Regions from separate parts of the Peribacillus sp. R9-11 genome, predicted to be linked through region 2. Evidence: a T-box and tRNA genes for the amino acid it is inferred to sense, from the RefSeq annotation. Region 2 holds a T-box; the other holds one or more tRNA genes.
What was found. A T-box is a leader RNA that pairs with one kind of tRNA and senses whether it is charged. The one in region 2 lies ahead of glyQ (glycine--tRNA ligase subunit alpha), so its partner is inferred to be a tRNA-Gly.
Positions count from the first base shown of each region.

Region 1: it has a tRNA-Gly gene. The T-box ahead of glyQ (glycine--tRNA ligase subunit alpha) is inferred to sense a tRNA for this amino acid. The anticodon was not compared.

Region 1 covers NZ_CP133763.1:1,037,565-1,047,225, reverse strand. Annotated here, with positions in the region: gene RE409_RS04985 (ABC transporter ATP-binding protein) at 1-402, opposite strand, end outside; gene nfsA (oxygen-insensitive NADPH nitroreductase) at 740-1,489, opposite strand; gene trmL (tRNA (uridine(34)/cytosine(34)/5-carboxymethylaminomethyluridine(34)-2'-O)-methyltransferase TrmL) at 1,581-2,069, opposite strand; gene RE409_RS04970 (amidase domain-containing protein) at 2,135-2,992, opposite strand; gene queG (tRNA epoxyqueuosine(34) reductase QueG) at 3,445-4,584, opposite strand; gene RE409_RS04960 (B3/B4 domain-containing protein) at 4,690-5,358, shown strand; tRNA gene RE409_RS04955 (tRNA-Gly) at 5,684-5,757, opposite strand; gene RE409_RS04950 (YbjN domain-containing protein) at 5,947-6,360, opposite strand; gene RE409_RS04945 (FUSC family protein) at 6,514-8,466, opposite strand; gene RE409_RS04940 (NADP-dependent oxidoreductase) at 8,767-9,661, opposite strand, start outside.
Region 2 covers NZ_CP133763.1:3,929,668-3,939,328, reverse strand. Annotated here, with positions in the region: gene RE409_RS19135 (HD family phosphohydrolase) at 1-1,538, shown strand, start outside; gene ybeY (rRNA maturation RNase YbeY) at 1,535-2,011, shown strand; gene RE409_RS19125 (diacylglycerol kinase family protein) at 1,989-2,366, shown strand; gene RE409_RS19120 (cytidine deaminase) at 2,376-2,804, shown strand; gene era (GTPase Era) at 2,797-3,726, shown strand; gene RE409_RS19110 (YqzL family protein) at 3,826-3,969, shown strand; gene recO (DNA repair protein RecO) at 4,003-4,755, shown strand; T-box leader at 4,814-4,988, shown strand; gene glyQ (glycine--tRNA ligase subunit alpha) at 5,178-6,074, shown strand; gene glyS (glycine--tRNA ligase subunit beta) at 6,061-8,130, shown strand; gene RE409_RS19090 (transcriptional regulator CcpN) at 8,293-8,931, shown strand; gene RE409_RS19085 (pyruvate, water dikinase regulatory protein) at 8,960-9,661, shown strand, end outside.

The sequences.
Region 1 (9,661 bases), 2.8 Mb from region 2:
GAACTTAAAGTCTTTTGTTCCTGTTACTTCAAGTGCCCAGTCGATCACTTCATAATCTTTTTTTGTCAAGCGTCCGAAGCCTTTTTGATAAGGAAAGCGACCATAAGATACGAGTTCACCGACTGTTAATCCACTTGCACTTTCTGGTGTTTGCGGAAGAATCGCCATCTTTCTAGCGAGTATCTTTGTGCTTTCTTTTGAGATATTTACTCCATCTAAAACGACTGACCCAGATTGATTGGGAATAATGCGAGTGATTGCTTTCAACAGTGTAGATTTCCCACAACCATTGGATCCGATAATTGTTGTAATTTTTTTATCTGGAATTTCCACACTGAGATCTTTTACAATTAAACGTTCACCATAGCCAATATTTAAATTCTCTGTATATAGGCGAACCATTATTTAACCTCCATTTACTGAAAAATAAGTAAGTAAAAACTCAAATGAAAATGATTATCATTATCCATTACTTAATTACTATAATTCTATATAAATATATTGTCAATAGTTATTTATATGGCTATAAAAGGATAATTTCATGTTGGATATATGGGGAACAATGCTAATACTATTTATCTAGAAAGGGCTACCTGTTTATTCCAATATGAAATAAAAACAGAATGACCTCGGGACAATACCCGAGGTCATCTAATGGCTGATTAATGCTAGTCGACTATTAAAAATAATTCATTTATGGATAAAAATTCAGATATCCCTATAAAGCGTATTTTATCTTTTAATGCTTTTTAAATCCTTGCTTTTCCACATAATCTTTCATATACATCCGGCTTTTCTTTCCAAGCATACCAGCCATTTGCTGTGTCCAGGTATCTTTTCGTTTGCCTTTTGTACGGCTTTCATAATAACTAGAAATTGTTTCATTATACTCTTTCAGTTGACCGATAAACTCCTGCTTATCCGCCTGATAGCCATTTTCATGGTATATATTAGATTGTGGCAGACGTGGCTTTTTATCGGAACGATTTTTAGGATAGCCGACTACAAGGGCGAATAACGGAATAACACGATGTGGAATATTCAAAATCTCTGACACTTCCGGAAGATTGTTACGGATTCCACCGATATAGCAAATGCCAAGATCCATTGATTCTGCAGCCAATGCCGCATTTTGAGCTGCAAGAGCTGCGTCTATGCAAGCAACCATGAATTTTTCCGTACTTTCAATCGATTCGGAAAGGTCTGTATCTTCTATCTCAGCTATCCGATCATGTCGATATAAATCAGCGCAGAAAACGAATAGGTGCCCATTGTTCTCTACATAAGATTGTGGTCCGGCAAGCTCCGCTAGCTTGGCTTTCTTTTCTGGATCGGTTACCCCAATGATTGAATACGCTTGAATATAACTTGAAGTTGATGCAGCCTGAGCACATTCAACAATCGTTTGAATTTGCTCTTCCGACAATAGCTTGTCCTCGAAAGAACGAATGGAACGGTGATCTAAAATCTTCTCAATAATATTATTCAAAGCTTCCACCCCTAAAAAAGTATGTAGGTAAAACATCTACCAGGGGGGCTATATCCCCCACTGATAGTATGGTAACAAAAGCATTAATCCATCAACCTTTTGTTTTCAAATCCAAATCACGATAATTTTGCTGCCTTAAGGCCTCATAAATTAAGATCGCTGCTGTATTTGACAGGTTTAGAGAACGAACTTTATCCGTCATCGGGATTCGCAGACAACGGTCTAAATTTTCATGAATCAGGTCTTTCGGAAGGCCCGTCGTTTCACGACCGAACATGAAATAAATCTCACTGTCCTGATCACTATAATCGAAGGTTGTATGCGGCTGCTCTCCAAATTTCGTTAAGTAATAAAATTCACCGCCGGCATTCTTCTCATAAAACTCTTCCAATGAATCATAATAATGAATTTTAACATTCTCCCAATAATCGAGACCGGCCCTCTTAAGCTGTTTGTCATCTGTTGAAAAACCGAGCGGACGAATAAGGTGCAGGGACGTGTCTGTTCCTGCACACGTTCTTGCGATATTACCTGTATTTGCTGGAATCTGTGGTTGATATAAAACTACATGTATTGCCACTTCATTTTCACCTCTAGTTTAAACTTCATCTAATTATAGCATTAAACAAACAGACTAAAAACCAATCACACTCCATCCAAAATCGAGAAAAATTTATAAACGATATTCGGTGTATATCTGCTCGAATCCTCGTACGTCCAGTATCGATGGCGACTGTTCATCGTATGGGCATTCACAAGCGGCATTCCGTTCTGATCCTTCGCCGTTACAATCAAGTTATGATCAAAGCGTCCGTTTCCTTCGAAGTCAATACACATGATATCGCCTATATCCATCTCCTCAGCTGTTTCTAAACGTTTTGTCTGGATTCCCTTTCCGCCAGCGAGCAGATTATATAAGGAGTGTGCAGTCGTCCAGGTATAGCTCCAGCTTTTCCCTCTTATCCACCAGCCCTTATTTTTGTTTGGCGCCCCCCACATTGGGATTCCTCCTGCATGCAGACATTGTGAAATGTAATTCGTGCAATCATCAGTGAACTTGTGGTACGCAGGATTAAATTCATTCCACCACCGCTCGGCATACTGAACGGCCTTCATCCTGTCATACTTATAAGATAGCCGCTCCGAACCTTCTTCCCATTTTGGAGGCACCTCTTCTGGTTCAAAGCTTGGTACAAGGTCACGTTCATCTATTAAATATCCATCTCTAAACCTCGCCTCCCTTTCTTCCATTTCCTCTTCTATATAAAAAGAATCTTCCTGCTTCAATAAATATTGTAGATGTACTTTATAGGTCAATACCGTATCCTTTTCTTCCTTTCTCTTCGAGTGAACCTTGCCTGCAGCATTTACCCGCACAATTTCCGTAGAGCGGTTCCGCATTAACTCCTTTTTCAGATGCAATTTTCTTTCATCGCGTTCTTGAGTATCGGAAGTATAACACTCCACTCTTTCTTGCAAAAGCTGTTTCAATTGTTCCCTCAAAATTATGCCCCCCTTCATACCATCTATGCTAATGTGTATGTATGAGGGCATGGACAAAAACACAACTTCATTAAAGAAGAATATATTAATGGCCTGTTTTTGTTCATTTCCTCGAAATAAACTCTTATTAACAAAAGAAACTAGCAGAAACGCTTCGAACATCACGAGCCAAGGTATCCACTTGATTAAATAATATATCTGAAAAATAAAAGGTATTATTAGCCTATCATCACAGCAGAATACAAAATCTACTCCCCTGTATTCCGGTTGAAAGGTTTTGAGCTTCTCCCGCCCTATATAAAAAATTAGCCGGCAATCAGAAAGTTGTCCAAGCATATCGAGGACTCTTTTTTACCTACATATTAAACCCTCATCCTCACATTTCTACAAAAAATAAAAAAAGCCGTCCCGTTAAATTTCTTACGAGGCGGCTATATCTGATATATTTAATATTATTGATGCTCCAAGGTAAACTGCAGTCCTTTTTCAATTTCTGCACGAACCTCTTCATCGGTTTCGTTCATTAAAGCTTCCTCTAAAATAGAAACTACTTGTTTCCGTCCAATTTTCCCAATCGCCCAGGCCGCGGTTCCCCGTAATACAGGACGTGGATCTTCCTTCATGATCTGAATCAATTCGGGTAGTGACGTTTCATCTTTAAAGTGGGCTAATGCTAAAATGGCATTTCGCTGGATTGGCTTTTTGCCTCGCCACGAACCAGATACATAGCCGTATGTTTCTTTGAAATCCCGATTTGAGATCGTAAGCAGAGGCTTCAACAACGGCTTCGCAACCTCAGGGTCAGGCTCCATCTCTTCATGAAAGTGAAAATCCATTCCTTTGTTTTTCGGACAAACAGTCTGGCACGTATCACATCCGTACAAACGATTGCCTATTTTCGTCCTGAATTCATCAGGGAGAAATCCTTTTGTCTGCGTTAAAAAAGCAATACAGCGCTTAGAATTCAGCTGGCCACCCTGCACAAGTGCACCTGTTGGACAAACATCCACACATTTATTGCAAGTCCCGCATTGATCTTCCATCGGTTGATCCGGTATAAATGGCAAGTTTGTAATCATGTCACCTAAATATACATAAGACCCAAACTCAGGAGTAATGATCATACTATTTTTAGCACTCCAGCCTATTCCTGCACGCTCAGCAACAGCACGATCCGATAATTCACCAGTATCTACCATAGACTTTACCATTGCTCCTGGCACTTTATCTTTAATAAAATCCTCAAGTAACTGCAATTTATTGCGAAGAACCGTATGATAATCCGTTCCCCAAGAGGCCCGGCAAAAAATCCCACGTCGCTCACTTTTTGTGCTTTGCGGTGCATTCTTCAATTTAGAAGGATAGGCCAGTGCAATCGAAATAATGGATTGCGGTTTATCAAAAATCATTTCAGGCCTGACCCTTTTTTCAATATCCGGTTCTTCAAATCCTGACTGATAATCTAGTTCCTGCTGACGGATCAGCCGACTTTTCAATTCCGTGAAATTAGAGGCTGATGTAAACCCAATTTTATCAATGCCAATCTCTTTACTATATATAATCACTTCTTGCTTAAGTGTATTCATATCCATATTTATCACCTTCGTTCATTCATTATTCCCATCGAAGCTTGTATTCATTTCAAACCATTGCTATCTATGATAAACTAATTGCAATCATTTTTGGAGGTGTAACGCTTGGAAATTAACATTTCCGCTAATCTTAGCAGTAAAATCCCTGATTTCAAAGTTGGGATCATTACATATGAAAACATCGAAGTTGGCCCCTCCCCGCAAATGGTCAAAGGAAGACTACAGTTATTTCAAGAAGCTCTTTTCTTCGATCTAGATGAAAAAGAATTAACCGATTTCCCGGGTATCAAAGAGTGGCGAAAGATTTTCAAAACGACCGGAACGAATCCGTCACGCTACCGTCCTTCCGTGGAAGCTCTATACCGTCGTGTTAAAAAACAAAATTACTTAACATCTATTCATTCCGCTATCGACCTGAATAACTTCTTCTCCCTTTTATATGAAGTGCCTATTGGCATATATGATGCTGATAAATTAACAGGAGATATCTCGATTAAAATTGGCGAGAGTACAGATGAGTATAACGGCTTGAATGGCCGCTTGAATTCAATGGAAAACATGATTACTTCTGCCGATCGTGATGGAGCATTTGGAAGCCCCTACGTTGATTCAGAACGAACAAAGGTCACGGAAGAAACGAAAAAGGCAATCCAAATCATCTATTTACAACCAAAGACTCCAATCAAAGAAGCCCATCAGCTAACAGAGTCCTTAATGAAAATGTTCCTCGAAATCCACGGTGGAGAAGGAACTTATTCCATTTTAGAAGTATAATAACAATCGAGCAGAACTAAACCCCTTTCAAAATCGGAAGGGGTCTTTTTATAGGATAGGATATCAACCTGTGAATGTTTTTTCTTCTATTACAAACACATTCCCCAGTTTTGGATTCACTTGATACGCTTCCTGACAACATATCAACTAGTTTCTTAGTCACCCAGGATCAGCCTCATCTCATACTACTTCCTTAAATTATAGGTACATACAAATCTAGACAATAAAAAAAACCCTACTGTAAACAGTAGAATTCTCATTATAAAATATTTAAACGCAAAGCTTCGTTCTCCAGGTAACGAAACCCTGCGTTATGAGTATGTATTGGAGCGGGTGAAGGGAATCGAACCCTCATCATCAGCTTGGAAGGCTGAGGTTTTACCACTAAACTACACCCGCGTATTCTTGTAGAAATTTGTCGAATCGCTATCAACAAAATTAATTATATAGTTTATATTAAATAAATGCAATAGTTATTTTTAAAAAAATAATAAAAATTTAATGAATGTTACAATAGTATATTCATCACTCTATTAAAGATGTTAAAAAGTTCTCTAATAACAGAGAACTTTCCCTACATCTCCACTGTTAAGACCAGATGACTTCCATTAACGACGGGTATACCTGCTCCGCTGTTTCAAGTAACATGATTAACTTCCTGAAAGCTAGATCTGGTAAAAATTCTCCCTCAAGGGAATAAGAATAACGAATTGAAATAGTCCCTTTTTCTTCATACAACTTTGAATATCTAAAATTAGCATTATATTCATTTAACAGTGTATGTACATCCCGCCTTTTATCAGGATTCTTCAACTCGGCAACATTAAAGCAAAATAAATCCGCCACATTTTCATTTTGGTTGAAAGCAAAAACTAAAAGAATCTTCCAGCCATCCTTTAACTTTTGCTCTGCTCTAAAAAAGGTGGTGTCATCTTCTTTCAACTCATTCATATAGATTTTCTCGCGCGTTAAAAAATCTCGAAATTTTGCAACGTTTGACATGATCCATCACCTTTCTGTATGTATTTACATTTTATACTGAAAATTGGCATTTTTACAGACTTTTTGAATAAACCCTCTATTTTCAGCTAGTGCATTCATTCAGTTGAATTGAGGGAGCCAATAATAAGAACTCCCTTAAACAAAACTCTAAGGTTAGCTTGAAACTTCTCCCCTAAACTGAAGAGCTTCTTGGAGGTCCAAAATCTCGTGACGAATTTTTGAAAACCCTTCAATTTCTGGTACGGTTTTATTTGTTGAAGATTGATCTTTATCTGCAGCTATTGCCATGGTTTCAAAAACATAAAGCAATTGAGCGAGATCCTTCTCTGAAAGAACAGGACGTTCAGAGTATTTCAAGCTGGCATTTAGATAATACCCCAATTGTTCTATTGAGAATATTACGGGCCATAGAGACTCTAATCTGGCCTTGTTTTTGAATATCTCACCTAGAGACGTATTGTATACCGTTAATAGATTGACCATATTGGTTTGCATTTTGCTTCGTTCACTGCTCTCATCAAATGTAAGGGTCCTATTATTTTCAGAGAACGCCATTAATAAAAATTGACCCTGACTTCGAATCGTTTTCGCGATAAAATGACTCAGAAGACTGGACGCTGATCGACTTCCGACTAACAATGACCCAGCAAGGCCTATAATACTCCCTACAACGATATCAGTTATCCTTACTGTTGCAAAGAAACTGAAGTCGTAACTTTGAGTTGAATATTCTGCCATGATTAAAGCTGAAGGTGTAAAGAACATCGCAGCTAACCCATAATTCCGAACGATAAAAAGCTCTGTAATGAAAGTCAAACACAAGATGATTAGCACAATAATAAACTCGTTATGAACAGATGCAAGAATCAAACTTGCTAATAGGAGCCCAATGATTGTCCCGAAAGTCCTTTGAACAGCACGATGAAATGTGGCGATAATGGTAGCACCGGACATTACTGCAGCACAGGATAAGGGCACCCAATACGAACGATTAAAACCGGCTGAATAAGCGATGATAGCGGCGATAGTAAGGATTGTTCCATATCGTACAGAAGTGAGAAAGACTATGGAGTTTTTATCAAATGCCCCCAGAAATATGGTTTTTAGAGAAGGCTTTGAGATTAAGACTTCTTGATGAATTTTTTGAACCGGTTCATTCATGATGGCATCTGCATTATAGATTTTTATGAATAAATCTTCTACTTCTTTATCAACCTGCTCTGGCTGAAGAATCTTTGATTTATTTTTCGTTTTAGATCCAATAGAGTCAGCTAATGCCTGAACGGATTTCCCTAATTCAGGTGGAAGTACGATCTTATTGTTCAAAGAAATTTCAAGAACTCTCAAGAATATCGCGTTTGCATGTTCATTTAAAAGAAACAACCGCTTAAATATATCTGTACTTCTCTTGGCTGAATACCCGGCTAAAAGCGTATTTTCTGCTTGCTTCATTGCTAGTACCGTTCTGTGTCTTGCTGTATTAAACTTCTCTGTCCCTATTGAATCAAAGAATACCGCCAACTCTCTATACACTTTTTCCACTGCATTAGTTTCAGGTCCATGGGGATTGTAAAACCAGCCTAACATACAGATTATCCAAGATAATGCCCCACCTAATAAAACAAGCCCTCCACGTAACGGCGCAAGTGATTGATCAATAGGCATACCTGTAGCAAGCGCAAAACTCAAAACGAAAAATATTGCCGAAGGACCAGTGATATTTAAAGCACCAAAAATGAAAAATACACATGCCCCAATAATCCCCATCACTATAGCTGTCCCTAGCTGATATGGGGCCAAAAGGGTTCCTAAGACAACAGATAAAGAAAGGCCCCACATTACAAAGAAAATCTTTTTAGCTCTTTGCTCATACGGTTGGTTAAACACGTATAAATAAGAGAATCCACCAATTCCTGCCAGTAAACCGTACTCAAAATTCCCAAATAATAATCCTATGAATACAGGTAATGCAGCAGCAATTCCTGCACTCAATGCCTTTATCCACGGAAATGGATTCTTTTTTATTTCAAAAGCCTGTTTAAATGTCGTATGTATCGCTTCTAATTTCGGAGACTTTGAAGATACTCTTTGTTTATTTTTGCCCATTTCACTTTTCCTTTCATTAAATAATTCGCTCCCTATCTTCTCTTTTGACGCTATTCAACCGTTATCTTGATGGCTTAATCTAGAGCTTCTTTTAATATCCTTCATTAACAACAAAAGATACCTTAAAGGAAGAGGAATATACGTTAATCTTTCTCGTATCTAGGAAAAGGGAAACGGCCTTCCCCCGATTGAATATCGAAAAAAGGCCGCTTATTATATACCCTTAATTATTTACTCTTTTTTCAATACTGTTTTAAAGACTATGTCACACCAATGTTACCCTCTACTAGGTTCCCATGCTTAGAGCGTAGCGTATTTAGGTTCTGCAACTTTTACAAGTTGTTTACCCAGATTCGTTCCTTTAAATAAACCTAGAAATGCATCAGGGGTATTTTCAAACCCTTCAATAATGGTTTCTTCATACTTCAATTTTCCTTGCTGTAGCCATTCCCCTAAATCTGTCGCACCTTCTTGGAATCTTTCGGCATAATTACCAACTGTGAAACCTTTCATAAGTGCACTCGTTTTGATCATCGCCGATTGCAGACGCGGCCCTAAATCTTTTCCTTCTGCATTATAAGAGGAAATCGCTCCGCATAATGGAATACGAGCATTTGTATTTAAAAGTGTGAAAACAGCATCCGTTACCTCACCGCCAACATTATCGAAATAAACATCGACTCCGTTAGGAACAGCGTTTTTTAAATCTGTCGCAAAGCTATCTTTTTTATAATTAACAGCTCCATCGAAGCCAAGCTCTTTTGTTAAATACTCAAGTTTTTCATCTGAGCCAGCAATGCCTACTACCTTAGCACCTTTGATTTTAGCAATTTGTCCAACTACTGAACCAACAGCCCCAGCTGCTCCAGAAACCACGACTGTTTCACCTTCTTGAGGTTTTCCGATATCGAGCAAACCAAAGTAAGCTGTTAAACCAGTCATCCCGAGAATCCCTAAATGAGTTGTGACAGGGGCAACTTTAGGATCAATCACTCGGATTTCTTTTTCATTGACCACCGTATACTCTGCCCAGTCGATATTCCCAACAACAACATCTCCTTGTTTGAAGGAATTCGAATTGGATTCTACCACTTCGGCTACAACGCCTCCAGTGATGACCTTATTCAATTCAAATGGAGCTATATATGATTTAGTATCTTGCATTCTTCCACGCATGTATGGATCGACAGATAAA
Region 2 (9,661 bases):
TGAAAAAAGCCTCTAATTCCCTTGCACGCACGGCAATCATCCAAAATGTGTTTTTCGATAAGGATAAAACCGAGGAGCAACGTAGGAAAGCAGTCGAAAGCGTAGAGCCTATTAGAATTCTTCAGGGGCAGATTATTGTTGAAGAAAATCAGTTAGTAGACCGGGATGTGTACAGGCAACTTGAACTGGCAGGTTTTTTAAGTACAGAGTCTACTATTTATCCTTATATTGGGCTACTGCTATTTATCCTTTTAACTTTTGGAGCTTTTTATTACTTTTTTTACATTTCAATTTCCAAAAGGGATAACAAATACAATCAGTTATTGATCTTCAGTCTTGTCTTTATCCTTTCGATGGCAACTATGAAAACTGTCAGTGTTTTCGCAGATCTTAAAAATTCGAATTTAGAATACATTTTCCCAGGTGCCATGGCGGCTATGCTTATTAAGATTTTATTGAATGATAAGCTAGCTGTAGCAATGATTATTTTATTAGGTTCGTATGGTACGATTATATTTAATGGTGATACACCTGGAAATCTAGATTTCTCTATGGGACTTTATATTATTTTCGGGGGTTTGGCGGCAATCATTATATTATCGCGCCCCAATTTCAAATCAAAAGTTCTGATTGCAGGACTTCTGATGTCTTTAATCAATATGGCATTTGTATTTTCGCTTATCTTTATAATGGACGGGCATTATACTAAAATGGAGTATTTGTACTATGCTGCCGCAGCAATAGGATCGGGAGTGGGTTCAGCTGTTTTGACAATGGGCCTGTTACCGTTTTTTGAGGCAGGTTTCGGGATCTTATCATCGATGAAGCTAATCGAACTTTCAAATCCAAACCACCCTTTACTACGAAAAATTTTAATTGAAGCACCAGGAACCTACCATCACAGTGTAATGGTGGCCAATTTAGCGGAATCAGCTTGTGAAGCTATTGGATCAAATGGATTGCTTGCAAGGGTCGGCAGTTATTATCATGATATAGGCAAGACGAAACGTCCGCATTTTTTCATCGAGAATCAGATGAATGAGGAAAACCCGCATGATCGACTGCAGCCGGAAACGAGTAGGGATATCATCATTGCCCATGCTGTTGATGGTGGAGAGATGTTGCGCAGTCATAAATTCCCGAAAGAGATTGTTGATATTGCGGAGCAGCATCACGGGACTACTTTATTGAAATTTTTCTATCATAAGGCGAAGAAGCAGGATGATACGACAGTTGAAGCCTGTTACCGTTACCCAGGCCCGAGAGCGAAAATGAAGGAAGTCGCTGTCATAGGGATTGCTGATAGTGTAGAGGCCGCGGTGAGATCGATGCAGCACCCTACACCTGAGAAGATTGAAGAGCTGGTAAGTTTTATTATTCAGGACAGAATTCAAGACGGTCAATTTGATGAATGTGACATTACTATGAGAGAATTAAGTATCGTGAAGCATTCCTTATGTGAATCGCTTAATGGTATCTTCCACTCCAGGATTGAATATCCGGAGCCGGATAAATTAGGACAGAAGGTGAAAGAATGATTTTAGCAATCGATTTAATGGATGAAACGAACGAAGTTACGGAAAAAGCTCAGAACCTTGTTGAAAGTATTCTGCAATTTGCGGCTAAAAAAGAAAATATTGAAGAAGATACGGAACTGTCTGTCACTTTTGTAGATAATAAAAGAATTCAGGAAATCAATAAAGAATATCGCCATAAAGATGCAGCTACCGATGTCATTTCTTTTGCACTGGAAGAGATGGGTGAAGATGAAGTAGAAATTATCGGGGCCGAAATGCCTCGTATGCTGGGTGATATTATCATTTCCATTGAGCGTACTAAGGAGCAGGCAGAAGAATACGGACATTCTTTTGACCGTGAACTTGGGTTTTTAGCTCTTCATGGTTTTCTTCATTTACTAGGCTTTGATCACATGACTGAAGAAGATGAAAAAGTGATGTTTACTAAACAAAAGGAGATCTTGGAAGAATATGGACTTTCAAGAGAAGGGTAAAAAAAAGTATCCTTTAATAAAAAGCTTCTCTTTTGCCTGTCAGGGGATTTTGGAAGCAGTTCGAACAGAACGTAATATAAAGATTCATTTCGTATTAACAGTAATCGTCGTATTCTTTGGTTGGTATTTCTCATTGAATGGGATGGAATGGCTGTTCATTTTGGCTGCCATTGCTGGTACGATTACATTAGAGCTCGTTAATTCAGCGATTGAAAGAGTTGTAGACCTGGTAACAGACCAAATCCATCCCCTTGCTAAGCAGGCAAAAGATATTGCAGCCGGAGCTGTATTCATATATGCTATATTTTCTATAATAGTTGGATTGATTATCTTTTTGCCGAAGTTTGGTCTATAGGTGGTTGAAATGGTATCCAATTTGAAAGGAAGATGTGAATTGAATACGAATGAATTGATTGAGGAAGCTAAAAAAGCAAGGGAAAAGGCTTATGTACCTTATTCAAAATTCAAAGTAGGGGCTGCTTTATTAACTGCCGATGGTAAGGTTTATCATGGGTGCAATATAGAAAATGCTGCATATAGTATGTGCAATTGCGCAGAAAGAACCGCTTTATTTAGTGCCTATGCCCATAATGATAAGAAGTTCACAAAACTAGCAGTCGTGGCAGATACTGATCGTCCTGTTTCCCCATGCGGAGCGTGCAGGCAGGTTATTTCAGAACTATGTGAACAAGATATGATGGTTGTTTTAACCAACTTAAACGGGGATATTAAAGAACTAACAGTACAGGAATTGCTTCCAGGAGCTTTTTCACCGGAGGATTTAAATGAATAAACTATTTGACGAAACACAAGTAAAAGGTTACAAATCAGGTTTTATTTCGATTATAGGACGACCTAATGTTGGCAAGAGTACATTTTTGAACCGGGTTATTGGTCAAAAAATTGCCATTATGAGTGATAAACCGCAAACAACGAGAAACAAGGTTCAAGGTGTACTTACACAAAACGATTCACAAATGATATTCATTGATACACCGGGTATTCATAAACCGAAGCATAAGCTTGGGGACTTTATGATGAAGGTAGCAACAAATACATTGAAAGAGGTCGATTTGATTCTCTTCATGATTAATGCGACAGAAGGATACGGACGTGGTGATGAGTTTATCATTGAAAAACTACAAACCGTAAAAACACCTGTTTTCCTTGTAGTCAACAAAATTGATGCTATGCACCCTGATGATTTACTTCCAATTATTGAGAAATATCAAAAGCTTTATCCGTTCGCGGCCGTCGTTCCAATCTCAGCGCTTGAAGGCAATAATGTCGATACACTGCTTGAGCAAATCAAGGAGCATCTTCCTGAAGGTCCACAGTTTTATCCAGCTGACCAAGTAACTGATCATCCGGAGCGTTTTATTATTTCTGAATTGGTCCGCGAAAAAGTTCTGCACCTGACTAGGGAGGAGATTCCCCATTCAGTGGCTGTTGTTATCGATTCAATAAAAAAAATGGATAACAGTGATACAATTAATGTTATGGCTACGATTGTGGTAGAACGTGATTCACAAAAAGGTATTGTTATTGGTAAGCAAGGGAAAATGTTGAAAGAAGTCGGTAGCCGTGCGAGGGTTGATATCGAGAATTTATTAGGCTCGAAAGTATTCCTGGAACTATGGGTGAAGGTACAGAAGGATTGGCGTAACAAAGCGAGCCAACTTCGCGATTATGGTTTCAATGAAAGTGAGTATTAATTAGCAAAATTTACGCTTCATGAAAGTGTGGAAAAAGGTCAAGCTAATCATATGGTCGGATATTTATATTGCTAGTTAAAAATGAAAGGTGGGCTTTATATGTTGGATTTTACCTGGGAGTTATTTAGTGAAACAGGTAATGTGGACACCTATTTGCTGTTTAAGGAGATAGAAGTCGAAAGACAGGAAAGACCCTTAGTATTGAGTGATGAGCTAGCAGATATTGATTTTCCTGTTTCATAAGATAGTCTTGGCAAGCATGGGTGGTGTCTTGGTATGCTCCAAAAATGTGAAGGCATTGTCATAAGACGGACTGCATATGGAGAAAACAACAAAATTATTACTATTTATACCCGTGAGCTAGGGAAAATTGGAGTTATGGCTAGAGGAGCCAGTAAACCTAATAGCAGGCTTGCTGCCGTCACCCAACTTTTTTGCTCCGGGTATTTCCTTGTTTCTACATCAAGCGGACTCGGAAGTCTTCAACAAGGAGAAATGGTCGACTCCCTTCGTTTTATAAGGGAGGACCTTTTTGCCACTGCATATGCTTCATACATTGTTGAATTGGTTGATAAAAGCGTAGATGATAAGAAACCAAATCCATATCTGTTTGAATTACTCTCGCAAACCTTGCATTACATAAACGAAGAATATGACGCGGAGGTTTTGAAATTTATTTTCGAAATGAAGATGCTGCCCGTCAACGGGATTAACCCAGTACTAAATCAATGTGCTGTTTGTGGTGAAACAGAAGGAGAATTCTCCTTCTCGCTACGGGAAGGTGGTTTTATTTGTCACCGCTGTCTGGGAAAAGACCCATATCACTATAAAATTTCACCCGCAGCCGTTAAATTGCTGCGAATATTTTATTATTTGGATTTATCAAGGCTCGGAAACATTTCGGTTAAGCCTGAAACGAAAAAAGAACTGCAGAAAATCATTGATGCTTATTATGAAGAGTATTCAGGCCTCCATTTAAAATCAAAAAAGTTCTTAAAACAGATTGATACGATGAAAGATATGTTTTAAGATTTGACCTATTGACATTCCAGGCTTGATTGTATAAAATTCTAATCATTAAAATAAGAAGATTGCGTTGATGGAAAAGAGTATCTGTCATTCTCCATAAAAAGCGAACCCGGGATGGTGAAAGCCGGGGTATGGATTTACAGGGAAGGCGTTCCGGAGCATGTAGCTTTGAAAAGAGGCCGGTTTATTAACGGCAATTAGGGTGGAACCGCGGGTAAACTCTCGTCCCTATGCATTTCGCATAGAGACGGGAGTTTTTTGTTTGCAAAAATGCGAAAGAATAACAATGAATGGACCGGTAAAACACTTGAATTAATTGGTGAAATGCCATGCGTGGCCGATAAACGATTCAAAATTACTGGTATAGGAGTTCCCGTCCCTAATTTCATAAAGAGGCGTTTTAAATAATCTGGAGGTGTACGATGAATATTCAAAATATGATTTTAACTTTACAAAAGCATTGGTCTGAACAAGGCTGCATATTAATGAATGCTTATGATGTCGAGAAGGGGGCAGGAACGATGAGCCCTTATACTTTCCTTAGAGCAATTGGACCTGAACCGTGGAGTGTTGCTTATGTGGAGCCATCCCGCCGTCCAGCAGACGGTCGTTATGGAGAGAATCCTAACCGTCTCTATCAACATCATCAATTCCAAGTAATCATGAAGCCATCACCAGACAATATCCAAGAGCTGTATTTGGATTCATTGCGCGCATTAGGTATTAACCCGCTTGAGCATGATATTCGCTTTGTAGAAGATAACTGGGAAAACCCATCATTAGGTTGTGCTGGTCTTGGCTGGGAAGTTTGGCTTGATGGAATGGAAATTACACAATTTACGTATTTCCAACAGGTAGGCGGTCTTGAGTGTAAGCCGGTTTCCGTGGAAATTACATATGGAATCGAGCGTCTTGCTTCCTACATTCAGGAAAAAGAAAATGTGTTTGATCTAGAATGGACAGAAGGATTTACAGTACGAGATATTTTTGGACAGCCGGAATACGAGCATTCAAAATATACGTTTGAAACATCCGACCTTGATATGTTATTTCAACTTTTCACAATGTATGAAAAGGAAGCACATCGCCAAATGGAAGAAGGGCTTGTACATCCTGCCTATGATTATGTTTTAAAATGTTCACATACATTTAATCTTTTGGATGCAAAAGGTGCGATTTCAGTAACGGAAAGAACGGGATATATAGCCCGCTGCCGTAACTTAGCACGTAAGGTTGCCAAAACCTTCTATGAAGAGCGGGAAAAATTAGGCTTCCCGATTCTAAAAGTGAAAGGAGAGAATACAAATGAGCAAGCGTGATTTGTTATTGGAAATTGGATTGGAAGAGATGCCGGCTCGTTTTGTGACAGCGTCTATGAAACAGTTGTCAGATAAAGTACAGAAATGGCTTAAGGAAAAAGCAATTGAATTCGGAGCGGTTGAAGCTTTTTCCACACCAAGACGTTTGGCCATATTGGTAAAAGACGTTTCAGAATCACAAAAAGATATCGAAGAAGAAGCAAAAGGACCAGCTAAAAAAATTGCTTTGGACAGTGAAGGAAACTGGTCTAAAGCAGCATTAGGGTTTGTTAGAGGCCAAGGGATGACCGCTGAGGATATTTATTTTAAAGAACTTAAGGGTATTGAATATGCCCATGTAAATAAATTCATTAAAGGACAACCGACTTCCCAGCTTTTATCTGAGTTGCAGGAAATTATCAGCGGGATGACGTTCCCGAAAAATATGCGTTGGGCCAACCAAGACCTTCGTTTTGTCCGTCCGATTAAATGGCTGATTGCATTATTCGGCAACGAAGTAGTGCCATTTTCCATAGCTGATGTTGAAACTGGCCGTGAAACAAAGGGACATCGCTTCTTAGGAGAAGCTGCAAGGATAGAGGATCCTGAACAGTACGAAGCAACGTTAAGAGACCAGTTTGTCATGGCTAATCCAGAAAAACGTCGTAGTGTTATTTTAGAACAGATTAAAAGTCTTGAGCAGGAAAAAGGCTGGATCATCCCAGTTGATGAAGATCTGCTTGAAGAAGTCAATAATTTGGTAGAGTACCCAACGGTGTTATTTGGCCATTTTGAAGAAGAATTCCTTGAACTTCCAGCTGAAGTTTTGATCACTTCAATGAAGGAGCACCAACGTTATTTCCCAGTTAAAGATCAAGGCGGCAAGTTACTTGCATTCTTTGTAACCGTTCGTAATGGAGATGACCGTCATCTAGAAAAGGTATCTAAAGGAAATGAAAAAGTGTTGCGTGCGCGTTTATCGGATGCGGCATTCTTCTTTAAAGAAGATCAGAAAAAAGAGATAGCAGATGCTTTGAAAAAACTCGACAGCATCGTTTATCATGAAGAAATAGGTACCTTAGCTGAGAAAACAGCCCGTGTAACAGCGGTGACAGGCGTTCTGGCAGATGCTTTGAATTTAAAGGCAGAAAAGGATCTGGCGCTTCGTGCTGCTGAAATTGCTAAATTTGATTTAGTAAGTCATATGGTTTATGAATTCCCCGAATTGCAAGGGTATATGGGTGAGAAGTATGCGCTCCTAAAAGGAGAAGCAAAAGAAGTAGCGGCTGCAATCAATGAACACTACATGCCAAGACATGCGGATGACAATGTGCCGCCTTCTGTTATTGGAGCAGTTGTAAGTATAGCCGAAAAAATTGATACTCTCGCATCATTCTTTGCTATTGGCGTCATTCCAACCGGCTCCCAGGATCCATACGCATTGAGAAGACAGGCAAGCGGTGTTGTTCAAATTTTAGCGGAGAAAAAATGGAATATCTCTTTAGAAGAGCTTATTACTCTAGGACTTAAAGGACTTGAATCAAAAGGTCTTCTAAAACGCGATTTAGAGGAAGTAAAAGCAGACATGTTTACCTTCTTTAAAGCGCGGGTAAAACATTTACTTCAAGAACAGCAGATTCGTTATGATTTAATTGATGCCGTTCTGATCGACGAGATTGGGTTTATACACTCTTTAGTAGAACGTGCTCATGTATTGGACGCGAAAAAAGATGAAGCAGGCTTTAAAGAAAGCCTCGAAGCATTAAGTCGTGTTATGAATATTGCTGTAAAGTGTGACCATAAAGTGACAGTTGACCCGAATGCTTTTGAAAATGAGCAGGAAAAAGCGCTTTATGAAAAATATCAAACAGTAGCATTGCGATATGCTGAAACTAAAAAAGAGAAAGAGCGTTTTGAACATCTTATCTCGCTTCAATCGGAAATAGAATCATATTTCGAGAATACAATGGTCATGGCAGATGATGAAGCAATCCGTAATAACCGCTTATCCCTAATGAAAGAAATTAGCGATTTAGTTTCAGGCTTTGCGGCTATGAATAAAATTATCCTTTCATAATTGAAAGGATTCATCGAAATCGGAGACACTTTATATAAAGGTTTCCGATTTCTTAAAATATTAAATGGTCAATAAATAGGACAAACCTGCTTTTATTAAATAATATAGTATATAATTGTTAGATGAATAACTTTTGTTACTTTTCTCTGCGAAAGCAGTGGGGTGGTGATTATAATCCAATTGAATAAGCGTCAGGAGCATATTTTACAAATTGTTAAAGAGAATGGACCGATTACAGGTGAACATATTGCCGATAGACTGAGCCTTACAAGAGCGACACTTCGTCCGGATCTTGCTATCTTAACGATGGCAGGCTTTCTTGATGCGAGGCCGCGTGTCGGGTATTTTTATACAGGCAGGTCAGGAACACAGCTTTTGACAGATAGTTTGAACCATCTTTATGTACGAGACTATCAATCGATCCCTGTGGTTGTTGATGAAGGCATTTCCGTATATGATGCAATCGTCATGATGTTTTTAGAAGATGTCGGTACCATGTTTGTTGTCGATAAGCATGCTCTGCTAGTTGGTGTCTTATCAAGGAAAGACTTGTTGCGTGCAAGTATAGGTAAGCAAGAACTTAACTCCATTCCAGTCAATATTATTATGACTAGGATGCCCAATATTACAATGTGTTCAAAAGAAGACTTATTGATTGATGTTGCCAAAAAATTGATTGATAAACAAATCGACTCATTACCGGTCGTCAAAGAAACAGAAAAAGGCTATGAAGTAATCGGAAGAATTACAAAAACCAATATAACAAAAGCATTCGTAGCTTTAGCTGATGAAGGCTATTAGGGGGCTTGCAAAAGGAATGACGGAGAATATGAACGGTTCTATTATATATGTTGTATCGGATTCAGTGGGGGAAACAGCGGAATTGGTTACTAAAGCAGCTGCAAGCCAGTTCTCGGGATCTGCTTTTTCCATAAAACGGATTCCGTATATTGAAGATGAACAAAACGTGGATGAAGTAATTTCACTGGCAAAATTAGATGGAGCAATCATTGCCTATACCCTTGTTAAGCCAACTATTAGAGCTTACATGAAAGCACAGGTCGAAAAAGAAAATCTGTCTGCTTATGACATTTTAGGGCCGCTCATGGACATCCTTCAGAAAAGAGCGCCAAAAGGGCCGCTTAATGAACCTGGTCTCGTTAGAAAGCTTGATGATGATTATTTCAAGCGAGTCGAAGCCATTGAATTTGCGGTAAAATATGATGATGGGCGGGATCCCCGTGGTATTTTACGAGCAGATATCGTCCTTGTAGGTGTATCACGCACTTCCAAAACACCTCTATCTCAATATTTGGCCCATAAACGTTATAAAGTGGCTAATGTACCTTTAGTGCCTGAAGTGGAACCACCAGAAGAATTATTCCTGGTCCCACCTGAAAAATGTATTGGTTTAAAGATTAGTCCGGAAAAGCTGAACCATATTCGTAAAGAGCGATTAAAGTCCCTGGGGCTTAATGATCATGCTATTTACGCAAATGTGGAACGGATAAAAGAAGAGCTGACGTACTTT